DNA from 2 places in the Gracilibacillus pellucidus genome. Region 2 is predicted to be linked to the other one. Evidence: predicted binding sites of a transcription regulator. Region 2 holds the regulator's gene; the other holds the start of a gene.
The links. Region 2 encodes LexA, which represses DNA repair genes until DNA is damaged. Its sites were predicted from a motif close to CGAACATATGTTCG; they were not measured.
Positions count from the first base shown of each region.

Region 1: the regulator LexA is predicted to act here: its motif matches at 2,577-2,590, upstream of SH601_RS11635 (ImmA/IrrE family metallo-endopeptidase).

Region 1 is NZ_JAWZSR010000006.1:89,637-94,946, reverse strand. It holds gene SH601_RS11650 (RES family NAD+ phosphorylase) at 1-218, opposite strand, end outside; gene SH601_RS11645 (sce7725 family protein) at 215-1,141, opposite strand; gene SH601_RS11640 (sce7726 family protein) at 1,143-1,988, opposite strand; gene SH601_RS11635 (ImmA/IrrE family metallo-endopeptidase) at 2,064-2,552, opposite strand; gene SH601_RS11630 (restriction endonuclease) at 2,671-3,342, opposite strand; gene SH601_RS11625 (helix-turn-helix domain-containing protein) at 3,345-3,701, opposite strand; gene SH601_RS11620 (helix-turn-helix transcriptional regulator) at 3,903-4,049, shown strand; gene SH601_RS11615 (hypothetical protein) at 4,179-4,343, shown strand; gene SH601_RS11610 (hypothetical protein) at 4,337-4,510, shown strand; gene SH601_RS11605 (hypothetical protein) at 4,987-5,118, shown strand.
Region 2 is NZ_JAWZSR010000008.1:122,178-127,487, forward strand. It holds gene SH601_RS17660 (N-acetylmuramoyl-L-alanine amidase family protein) at 1-111, shown strand, start outside; gene SH601_RS13660 (hypothetical protein) at 232-960, shown strand; gene SH601_RS13665 (hypothetical protein) at 1,243-1,941, shown strand; gene lexA (transcriptional repressor LexA) at 2,318-2,938, opposite strand; gene SH601_RS13675 (YneB family resolvase-like protein) at 3,200-3,862, shown strand; gene SH601_RS13680 (DUF896 domain-containing protein) at 3,936-4,160, shown strand; gene tkt (transketolase) at 4,331-5,310, shown strand, end outside.

The sequences.
Region 1 (5,310 bases), on a different contig from region 2:
AGGCTTAGTTTTTCGATAGGAAAATCACTTGGTAGACTTGTCTTAGGAGTGTAAATTGATAATAATTCATTAAAACTATCAACGAGGTTATTATTTATATTAGTATTATATATAAATACATTGTTTGAATTGCAAATGTCACATTTACCCTTGTTATTTAAACTTTCAATTATTCCTTTAATCTCTGAATCAACAAAACAATTAACACAACAAATCATTTTAATCGTTCCTCTAAGAAATTATTTATTAATTCAATGTGGTGCATTATCGCGATTTTCTTAACAGTACCTAAGCCAGGATAAGTTCCATTTTTATAATGTTTTTGAAACTCTCTAATTCCTAGAGTATCTATATTTTTTGAATAATTCCAATTGATCAATTTTTCTAAAGCCTCATAAAATTTTCCAGCTGGGTCGGTGATATCATCATTAGTATCGGACACAAAATGTTTAATACGAAGACTCATTTGATCATCGAAGTAGACAATATGAATTACTACAGCATAGGGAGCAAATCCTGTTTCAGAAAATTCTGCACCAACAATAGAAAAATCTGAAAATCCACTATAATTATCATCTCTATAATATAAATGATCTTCAGAAAAGGATTCATCTTCAATATTAACATAGTCGGCGTTTCTTAACTGTTTAGAAAACCTATCAGCTAACAATACTCTACTGTTTTTAATTTTTCTTCTAAAAGAACTTTCGTCAGGTGTGAGTGTATATATTGGCTTCTCAGTGTTAAAGATATTTAGATAATTATTTATATGGTCTGTATCATTTAAGATGACTATTAAATTCTCTTTGTTCTCGATATATTTTAATTCTGATACGCTATTATTATTGAGTATATGAGCTGGAATTACTTCGTGCTTATGTAAAGAATTTGTTAACTTATCTTTTAATGTTTCATCTTTCAGGTTGTCCAAAGCCTTTTTATAGTTCCCAACTTTTGGATTGTGTATTAGAGCAATGTGATGATCCTCTTCAGAAAAACAATTCAAAGTTTTCAGTAAAGTTGAAGTAGGTTTAATTGGTTCAACAATAGGTATTATTTTTGAACCAATTAACTTGTTCTCAACCAATTCTCGTATTGCAAGTAATTCAAACTGTCTTCCCCTTAAATATGGAAAATACATATTAATTCCCCCAATTTTTATTTAAAACACTAAATAGTTTAGCATAATCGTTTTTGTTATAATTCGAAAAATACATTAAGAATTTTAATTCATAAGGGACTTTTTCATATTCTTCTTTTACTAGCTTACTACGCTCTTTTAATATGTTTATAAAATACTTATATGCAGTATTTATTTCTATATTTGAAAACATATTTAAACACTCTTTATAATATTTAACCGGTACAGTCCTTGGAAGCTCTCCATAGTATTCAAGTATTATACGCTCATATTCTTGTTTTCTGAGAATTTTAAACATTGTTACGTGATCTAGTTGAGATGTGTCAGTGATAGGTTCTTTTCGTGTACTAATTGTATTTCTTTTTGTTAGAACACATATGCCCACTTTGGATCCATTTAAGATTTTTTGAACTTTATTATATTGAGATTCTGAAGTAACAACACAAACATGATCGAAAGCTTTAAAATAATCAGTAATTTGTGAATCTAAGCGATCGAAGGTATCTAATTCTGTTTTGATTTCGTAAACTACTGCTTTTCCATTAATTAAAATAAAATCTGCTTTTGATTTACTTATTGGAATTTCTGTTAAAGCAGTTGTAGTATTAATACTATGTCTACCTAATAAAAGCTTATTAAGAAGGGTATTTTTATAGAAATATTCATTCCTATATTGTTTACTTAAATAGTTATACATTTCTTTAATAAGATCATTGTATTGGATATAATTACCTATAGTCAAATATTTTCTTACACAAGTGTCAAATAAAGAGTTTTCATTCTGGTTTATTAACTCTTGAAATATGCTTTGAGTAAAGACCCTATTCAAGATATTATTATTACTCATAATAAACACCTGTCCTTATCATATTTATTTTTATAATATCATAACTTTTATTAAAATAACACAGTACAACAGTAACTACCTATTGCAGTTATAATAATATAGTATGTTACGATGAATGCCATCTAGCCTTTCTTTTACTACTTTAGTGCCAACATTGAATGATTGTGCCATATCATCAACAATATATTCACTTTTTAAGTCAAATAATTTTAACATATTAAATGGAATAGCAGCATAACGTGTAAATCGTTTAGCATCCCATTCTTGTAGGTCGTGAAATGCTTTAGGCATAACTAGTTGTGATCCACAGTGTCTTAGAATGTGACAAAGTTCGTGAAAAAACTGTTCACGCTGTTCTTCAAGAGTTAATCTAGAATCAATGCTTATAATTTTGCTTTTACCGTATGTAAAAGAATATGAACGTTTTTCTCTAAATCCTAATTGAATATCAAATGATATAGCTATTTTGCGAATATCCATAAGTGAAGGGGTAGTAATGCCTTTCTTTAGATAATGATTTGCTATCCATTTTTCTAAGTCGAATGGCTTATATATGTAGGACATTTTCATCACCTCAATCACATTATACGAACAAACGTTCTTTTTATCAAGATAAAAAAGAAACAGTGTCATTTACTGTTTCTATAATTTTTGTATAGCAAGATCGGATGATAATAATATGTTACGCGTATCTAGCTTTTTTAGCTTCCTCTTCTTTCCAAGGTTCAATTTTGTTACGAACCCAATCAATACTATGAGTTTTCATCCGCCATTTATCGGCTTGCAGCATGGCTTCTTTAGAATATGTAGATGTTGTAATAAATCTCGCTAAAACACAATCATGATTTTGTTTTGATGAATTTAATTCTCTTATCTCACGTACCGTAATTTGGTTTCCTGAGTTAAAATAATGCTTAATTTGAACAGCTTCATATTGCTGATGATAACGCTGATAAATAAGAAGATCTACACCGCCATCAGCACCTTTTTTCGTTTCTTTAGGCTTATATCCCTTTGCTTTGTAATACAAATAACATAATCGCTCAAATTCTAATCCAGACATTTTTTCTAAAGGCATTTTTATAATTTCTTTATCAGATAAAAGTCTAGTAGGAGGTATGTTATTGTTATCTTTATTCTTTACTTTAGATACATTTTTAGTTGATTTCTTTTTGTTTTTGGATTTTTTGATAGGAATAAAAATTGAAAGAATGCCAGTAATAATAGCCGGTAAAATTAAGGCTATTATTAAATAAATAAAGTCCAGACGATGTAACAATACTATGGATATGCCTATACAGAACAGTAATAAATAAATTAACTGTAGTATAGCTTTTCTTTGGTTTTTACCCAATGTCATTCTCCTCTTTCTTGCTTTGCTTTCCACTTTACATAGTCTATATGACGCTTAATATCGTCAATTTCCTCTTCTGTTAAACCTTCAATATCGAAGAAAAATAAGTTAGCATCTTCGGTATTATCTGCGTCATTTTTACTATCTCGATCTGTTTCCTTTTTATCGCTTTTCCCTAACAAATAATCTAGGCTAACGTCATAAAAATCAGCAATCTTTATTAATGTTTCATAATCGGGTTGACGAGTTCCTTGCTCATAATTTGCTAATTTGCCACGGGAAAAACCTAGTCTTTCAGCTGCATCATATTGACTTAAACCTTTTTCCTTTCTAAGTGAAACCAATCGTTTTTTTAACATATATTATTAACCTCCTATACTTATTATAAGAAACGTTTAGTTTCCATTCTATAAATGACACAAAAAGTTTCTGAAAAACCATTAACAGAAACAAAATGTTTCCTTGAGAAGTGAGGTGAAAAAATGAGAAACAAATTAGTCGACTGTAGAGGAGCACTCTGACGTTCAAAAGTAGCTAAAGATCTTGATATAACTCCTCAAATGTTAGGAGCAATAGAAAGAGGAGACAGAACACCTTCACTAGAATTAGCAAAAAAAGTAGCTGATTATTATAACTTAACTATAGACGAACTTTTTTTTGAACAAAAAAGAAACAAAGTGTTTCCTTGTAGAGAAGTATTAGTCTAATTAGTAAATTATATACTCCACTAAATGTAATTAATATGAATTTACTGCAAGTTTCCATCTTTACCAATAACAAAAATATGGTTAGTCCACATATTACTGCTGCATATGTTAAGAACAGGGGTGATGCAAATGGCAAAGCAAACAACCAAGAGAAAAGTCACTTATAAGATCAGAAAGGTTGATTATGGCGATATGCCAAGAGAGGAAGCATTTGAAAAAGCTTTAAAGCCGTATTTTACACCAGAAGTTATTCCAGATAATCCACGTGAAAAGGTGATGAATGCTTATTGCTAGGGTTTCAAAAATATTTATATACGGTTGTTGCTGAAGTTGATGGATGGACGTTAGATAAAACTATTGAATCAGATGTTACCTTACCAAAAAATGAAGTTGCAAAAAGAGGTTTTGAATTATTTGGCATAAATGCAAAGTTAATCGGCTATAAAATGAAAACAATTTAATTAAAGCGGTGAAAACTATGAAATTAGAAAACTGTCAGAAAAACAAAGCTTAATAAATTTAGTGAAAGATCTAAAGAAGCAAGGAGTAAAGATCGGTTTTGCAGTGAAGTTTATAGAAAAGTAGGTGAGAGGGTTGAATGATAAAGGTATAAAAAAGTAGCAAGTGCGACCACACACTTACTACAAGGGAAATTTAATTCATCTTAACTTTATCATTCTTCTCCTATTTTTTAAAGTCTTTTTACTAGTTTTTTACAAATAAAGAAGAAAATATGAGTTTGGCAATTGTACCATCGAATCTAACAATTCTATCAAGTCTCTTTCCCACAGCAGAAAAACCATTCAAAGTAATTAAACTGATTGGCTATTCCTATACAAATAAAGAACAAGAATATAGCGTTGAAAAGCGTCCGTTTGTGAAGTGATGGGAATATTTGGATTTTCTAAGTTTAGATTAACATGAAATAACATAATGGTTGAATCAAATAGGATGGACAAGCTTAGTAATTCCAGATGGCTATGATGTTTTTGATATAGACGATCAACAGGAAGAACAAGTCATTTTTGAAGCACTTTATGCAGCTGAGTTTAAATTGCATGCAATTTAAACTGTTCGAGGTTATCAGTTCTTTTTTTAGTCTACAGATAAAGTGAGAGGTCAAGATGCAAAGGTACTAATGGCAGGTGGCTTTGTAGGTGATTATCGTCTTTCTAGTAAGGGTACAAGTCGTTTTACCTAGTGAAAATACAGAAGGTAGTGAGTTAGACGAAATGCCCGTTTTTTTGAACGATTAAAAATG
Region 2 (5,310 bases):
ACAATTCGAAGGCTTCAAATGTATTTAGGAACACCAGTGGATGGGGTGATTAGTAATCCTTCAATGATGGTAAAAGAGCTGCAAAGACGGTTAAATGCAGACACATTCTAAAAAAGGCTAAACAAAAGTAATAACGACTATCGTAAATGCCCACACCAAACTTGGTGAAATCAGTAAAATAAAGAGAATCCTTAATGGAAAAAAATCTTGAATAAAGAAGGATGGGGTATAATGGCTTGCAATAAGTGTGGAAGAGTACAAAGTTCAGCAAGAGTCTCTACAAAGAAAAAAGCAAATGCAAGAAAAGAAATTATTGTTCCGAAAAAAGAGATAGTTGGTTGCAGCTGTAACGTAAAAGAACCAGCTATTAAACCAGCGAAATTAACGAATGATTGTGTCGTTGTAAATTCATTAGTAGGAACAAAGACAGTTCAAAAAGTGGCGGAAGCGACATTACCAATTACAGCGTTTGCTGGTTTAGGTGTGCTAGATGATATTGTATCAGTTAATGTAGTTCCAAATTTAGAAGGAGTTACACAAAATGCACGAGTTATCAGGGATAAAGTAGTCAACATCGGTCTACTTCCGGCATCCATTTCTATTTCGATTCTAGGTATTGAACTTCCTGTAACATTAGATACAAGTTTACCGTTCCAAGAGCATACAGATTTTCCAGGAGCATGTCCAGAAGATACACTAACGGAAACTCCATTAGAAATAGAGGGTATCTTTGTTCAGCCGGGTGTACCTGTAATTGGAGCTGCTGGTATTGATCTTGTTCAAGGTATTCTATTTAAAGTAGTATTGAAAACAACGATTACGGTTACACGACCAGTTATCCAAGATGCAAGCGGAAATGTTTGTGATGTTAATCCAAACCGTTGTGAAACGCCAGGCGCTATACCGACACAGACATTACCAGCACCGCCAAATGGTGGAGGCATTTTACCTTTACCATAGGTTAATCATCTAACAAGGTTAGTTAAGACTGGATAGTCAGTACAAAAAATGCAATCAACTGGCTGTTCTTGTTATATATTGGAGAAAGCTATGAAACTAGAATGAACAACGAAAGAAATAATTGCAAATCGCTGCACAGCTCTAGGATTTGCAGTCATTGAAGTATCAATTGCACTAAAAATAAAAGATCTTATGCCATGAGCAGTTCTGCGATAGTTGGAAAATGGCTAGCAAAATTAAAGTTAGTTTCATAATGAAATAAGAGTGAAAGGAAGCGATATAATGGCAAGTAACAATTGTGGTGTTAAAGTTGAGGTTCCTGCAAAACTACCTTTAAGACCAAAAGCGAAAAAGAAAGTAGAAGGTTGTAACTGTAATGTGACAGAACCAGTAATAAAACCAGCACAATTAACCAACGATTGTGTAGTAGTAAACTCATTAGTAGGAACAAAGACCGTACAAAAAGTGGCGGAGTCAACATTACCAATTACAGCGTTTGCTGGTTTAGGTGTGTTAGATGATATTGTTTCTGTTAATATTGTACCGAATTTAGATGCTGTAACACAAAATGCACGTGTTATTAAGGATAAAGTAGTTAATATTGGTCTTTTACCTGCATCCATTACAATCTCTATTTTAGATATTGAATTGCCCGTTACGTTGGATACTAGTCTTCCATTCCAAGAACACACCGACTTCCCTGGAGCATGTCCAGAAGATACGTTAACGGAAACACCATTGGAAATCGAAGGTATCTTTGTTCAGCCAGGTGTCCCTGTAATCGGGGCAGCAGGAATCGATCTTGTTCAAGGTATCCTATTTAAAGTAATCTTAAAAACAACGATTACGGTAACACGTCCAGTAATTCAAGACGCAAGCGGTAATATTTGTGATGTCAATCCAAATCGTTGCGAAACGCCAGGTGTTGCACCGACACACACATTACCAGCACCGCCAAACGGTGGAGGAATCCTGCCATAAAGTAAAAAGACATTTGATGAGTGTAAATTGGCCTGTATAAATCTTCTATACTCGATCAAAAGATTTCAGGTAGTCCTAACATGAAGAAAGATACGGTCTGCTACTATTTTTCTTTCAATGAGCATATATCTAGAAGTGACATTAGCAGATATTCCATTGACAAAGAGGTACCTTTGTTTAATTAGACGTACCAGTAATGTGGGATACAAGCGCTACAGTCATCACCATCATAAGAAAAATATCCTCTTGGCAGTATGAATCAATTGCCAAGGGGATTATTATGGGCAAAATAGTTAACATAATATTATTATGGTATTAAGAAAAAAGAAGTGCGACTATAATAGTGCGCACTCTATATCAGGCAGGAGGTATCCATTTAAACGGTTCGATATAACCCTACGACTTTCCCTAAAATACTAACATTTTCGTAAATTAATGGCTCCATTGTTGCATTTTCAGGCTGTAGGCGAATATGGTCTTTTTCTTTAAAGAAACGTTTAACCGTAGCCTCACTATCTTCTGTCATTGCAACAACAATATCTCCATTTTCAGCTGTGTTTTGCTGTTTAACTACTACTTTATCATCGTTTAAAATGCCAGCTTCTATCATACTATCGCCTTCAATAATCAATACAAATAATTGGTCGCTTGCATGCATTTCGTTATAAGGAATTGGGATATACTCTTCAATGTTTTCAACAGCAGTAATCGGTAGACCTGCTGTAACTTTCCCGATAACTGGTGCAAAAGTAGCCTCAGATTTTGGAATAGTAATTTCGCCTTCTTGTGGAAGGACTTCAATAGCCCTTGGCTTCGTAGGGTCACGACGAATGTAGCCTTTCTTTTCTAATCTAGCCAAGTGTCCATGAACAGTTGAGCTTGATGCTAGGCCGACCGCTTCCCCAATTTCACGAACAGATGGTGGATATCCTTTTAATTCTACTTGCTGTTTAATATAAGCCAAAATCTCTTCTTGCCGTTTTGATAGATTTGTCATATTAAAATCTCCTCACACGTATTATTTATTAAGTAAATTATAGCACAGCAACAATTGTTTTACAAACATTCGTTCGAAAAATCTGTTGACATGAACATTCGTTCGTGTATAATATGGTTACGAACAAAAGTTCTGTGGAGGGATAATATGTTAAAAAATTTATCGAAAGTTGACATTTTTTACTTAGTTGCCTTTATACTAGCTATTATCTTTTTATATTATTCTGTAGTAACTAGTTTATAAAGTAGGAGAGTAAGAAAAATGACTAATGCAATTATTTATTGTCGTGTAAGTACAGAGAAGGATGCACAAGAAACTTCTCTTAAAAGACAAGCAGAAGAACTACAATATTTCGCTAATCAATATAATTTTAATGTGTTTAAGACGATACAAGAGAAACAGAGCGGCTATGAGATTGAAAGAGAGGGTGTCTTTGAAATGTTAGAATCATTTCAAAATGGACAAGCTGACACCCTTCTGGTTCAGGATGAGACTAGACTAGGTAGAGGAAATACGAAAATAGCTTTGTTACATCAATTGAATCGTTTAGGTATATCGATTTACACATTATCACATAATGGTGAGCTTCATTTGTCAGAAGGGGATTCAATGGTTTTGCAAATTGTGTCCATAGTAGAAGAGTATCAGCGAAAATTACATAATGCCAAAATAAGACGAGGAATGAAAAAAGCAGTAAGCAACGGCTATAATCCAGCTAAAAACCTTTCTAATCAACATCTTGCGACAGGACGTGAGCGAAAAGAATTCCCGATTGAAGAAGTTGTTAGATTGAAGGGCAATAAGCTTACGTTTCAAGAGATTGCATCTGTTCTTAGAGGAATGGGTTATGATGTATCCAAAGCAACGGTACATCGCCGTTACCAAGAGTATCAAACACTTGAAAAATTACAAGATGAAGATTAGAATGATAGGGAGTATAGACGATGATGTCATATACTTTTTTTCATTTTTAAAAGGAATGAGGTGTACAATCTCGATGTTATCACAAGATAAAATTGCTCGAATTAATGAGCTTGCAAATAAATCGAAAAAAGAAGGCTTAACAGTAGAAGAAAAACAAGAACAAAAAGAATTACGTGAAGCTTATTTGAAAAATGTGAGAAAATCATTTAAAAATCATATGAAGGGGATGACAGTCGTTGACCCGAATGGGAATGACGTTACTCCGGAAAAACTTAAAAAGTTACAAAAGAAAAAGTAGTATTTTGCTGCTTTTTCTTTGTTTATACAAGAAAATTTTGTTAAACATTGCTGTTTTTGAAGAAAATGCTCTGTTTTTGAATAGAGATACTTGTCTTTGACTTCATTTCGTTATAGGATTATAGATGTGCGTACATATTTTTTTGTATATTGAAAGGGGACAAATTTACGATGGCAAAGCAAATTGAACAAAAGTCTATTAATGCTATTAGAACATTATCAATAGACGCTATTGAAAAAGCTAATTCTGGTCACCCAGGGTTGCCTATGGGCGCAGCACCAATGGCATATACTCTTTGGACTGAACACATGAACCATAACCCGAAAAGTTCTAAATGGTTTAACCGTGACCGTTTCGTATTATCAGCAGGACACGGGTCAATGTTGTTATACAGCTTACTACATTTAGCTGGTTATGATGTATCAATCGATGACCTAAAAGAATTTCGTCAATGGGGTTCTAAAACACCAGGTCACCCAGAAGTTCATCATACAGATGGAGTAGAAGCAACTACTGGACCACTTGGACAAGGTATTGCGATGAGTGTTGGTATGGCAATGGCTGAAAAACACTTAGAAGCTAAATATAATAAAGATGACTTCAATGTTGTAGATCACTACACATTTGCACTTGTAAGTGATGGTGACTTGATGGAAGGTATCTCACATGAAGCGGCATCTCTTGCTGGTCATTTGAAATTAGGCAAACTTATTGCACTATATGATTCTAATGATATTTCCTTAGATGGTGAGTTGAATAAAGCATTTTCGGAAAATGTAGAAGATCGTTTTAAAGCATATGGATGGCAAGTAATCCGTGTAGAAGACGGAACAGATACAGAATCTATCTCTAAAGCACTTACAGATGCAAAAGCAAACACTGATCAACCTACATTAATTGAAGTAAAAACAGTAATCGGATTTGGTTCTCCTAACAAATCTGGATCATCTGCATCACATGGTGCACCACTTGGTCAAGATGAAGTGAAACTAACAAAAGAAACTTATGCTTGGGATCATGAAGAATTTGCTGTTCCAGATGAAGTATACCAAGATTTTGAAACGAAAATTGTTGAAAACGGTAAAAAAGCTGAGCAAGAATGGAATGAACTATTCGATGCATATAAGAAAGCTTATCCTGAATTAAGCCA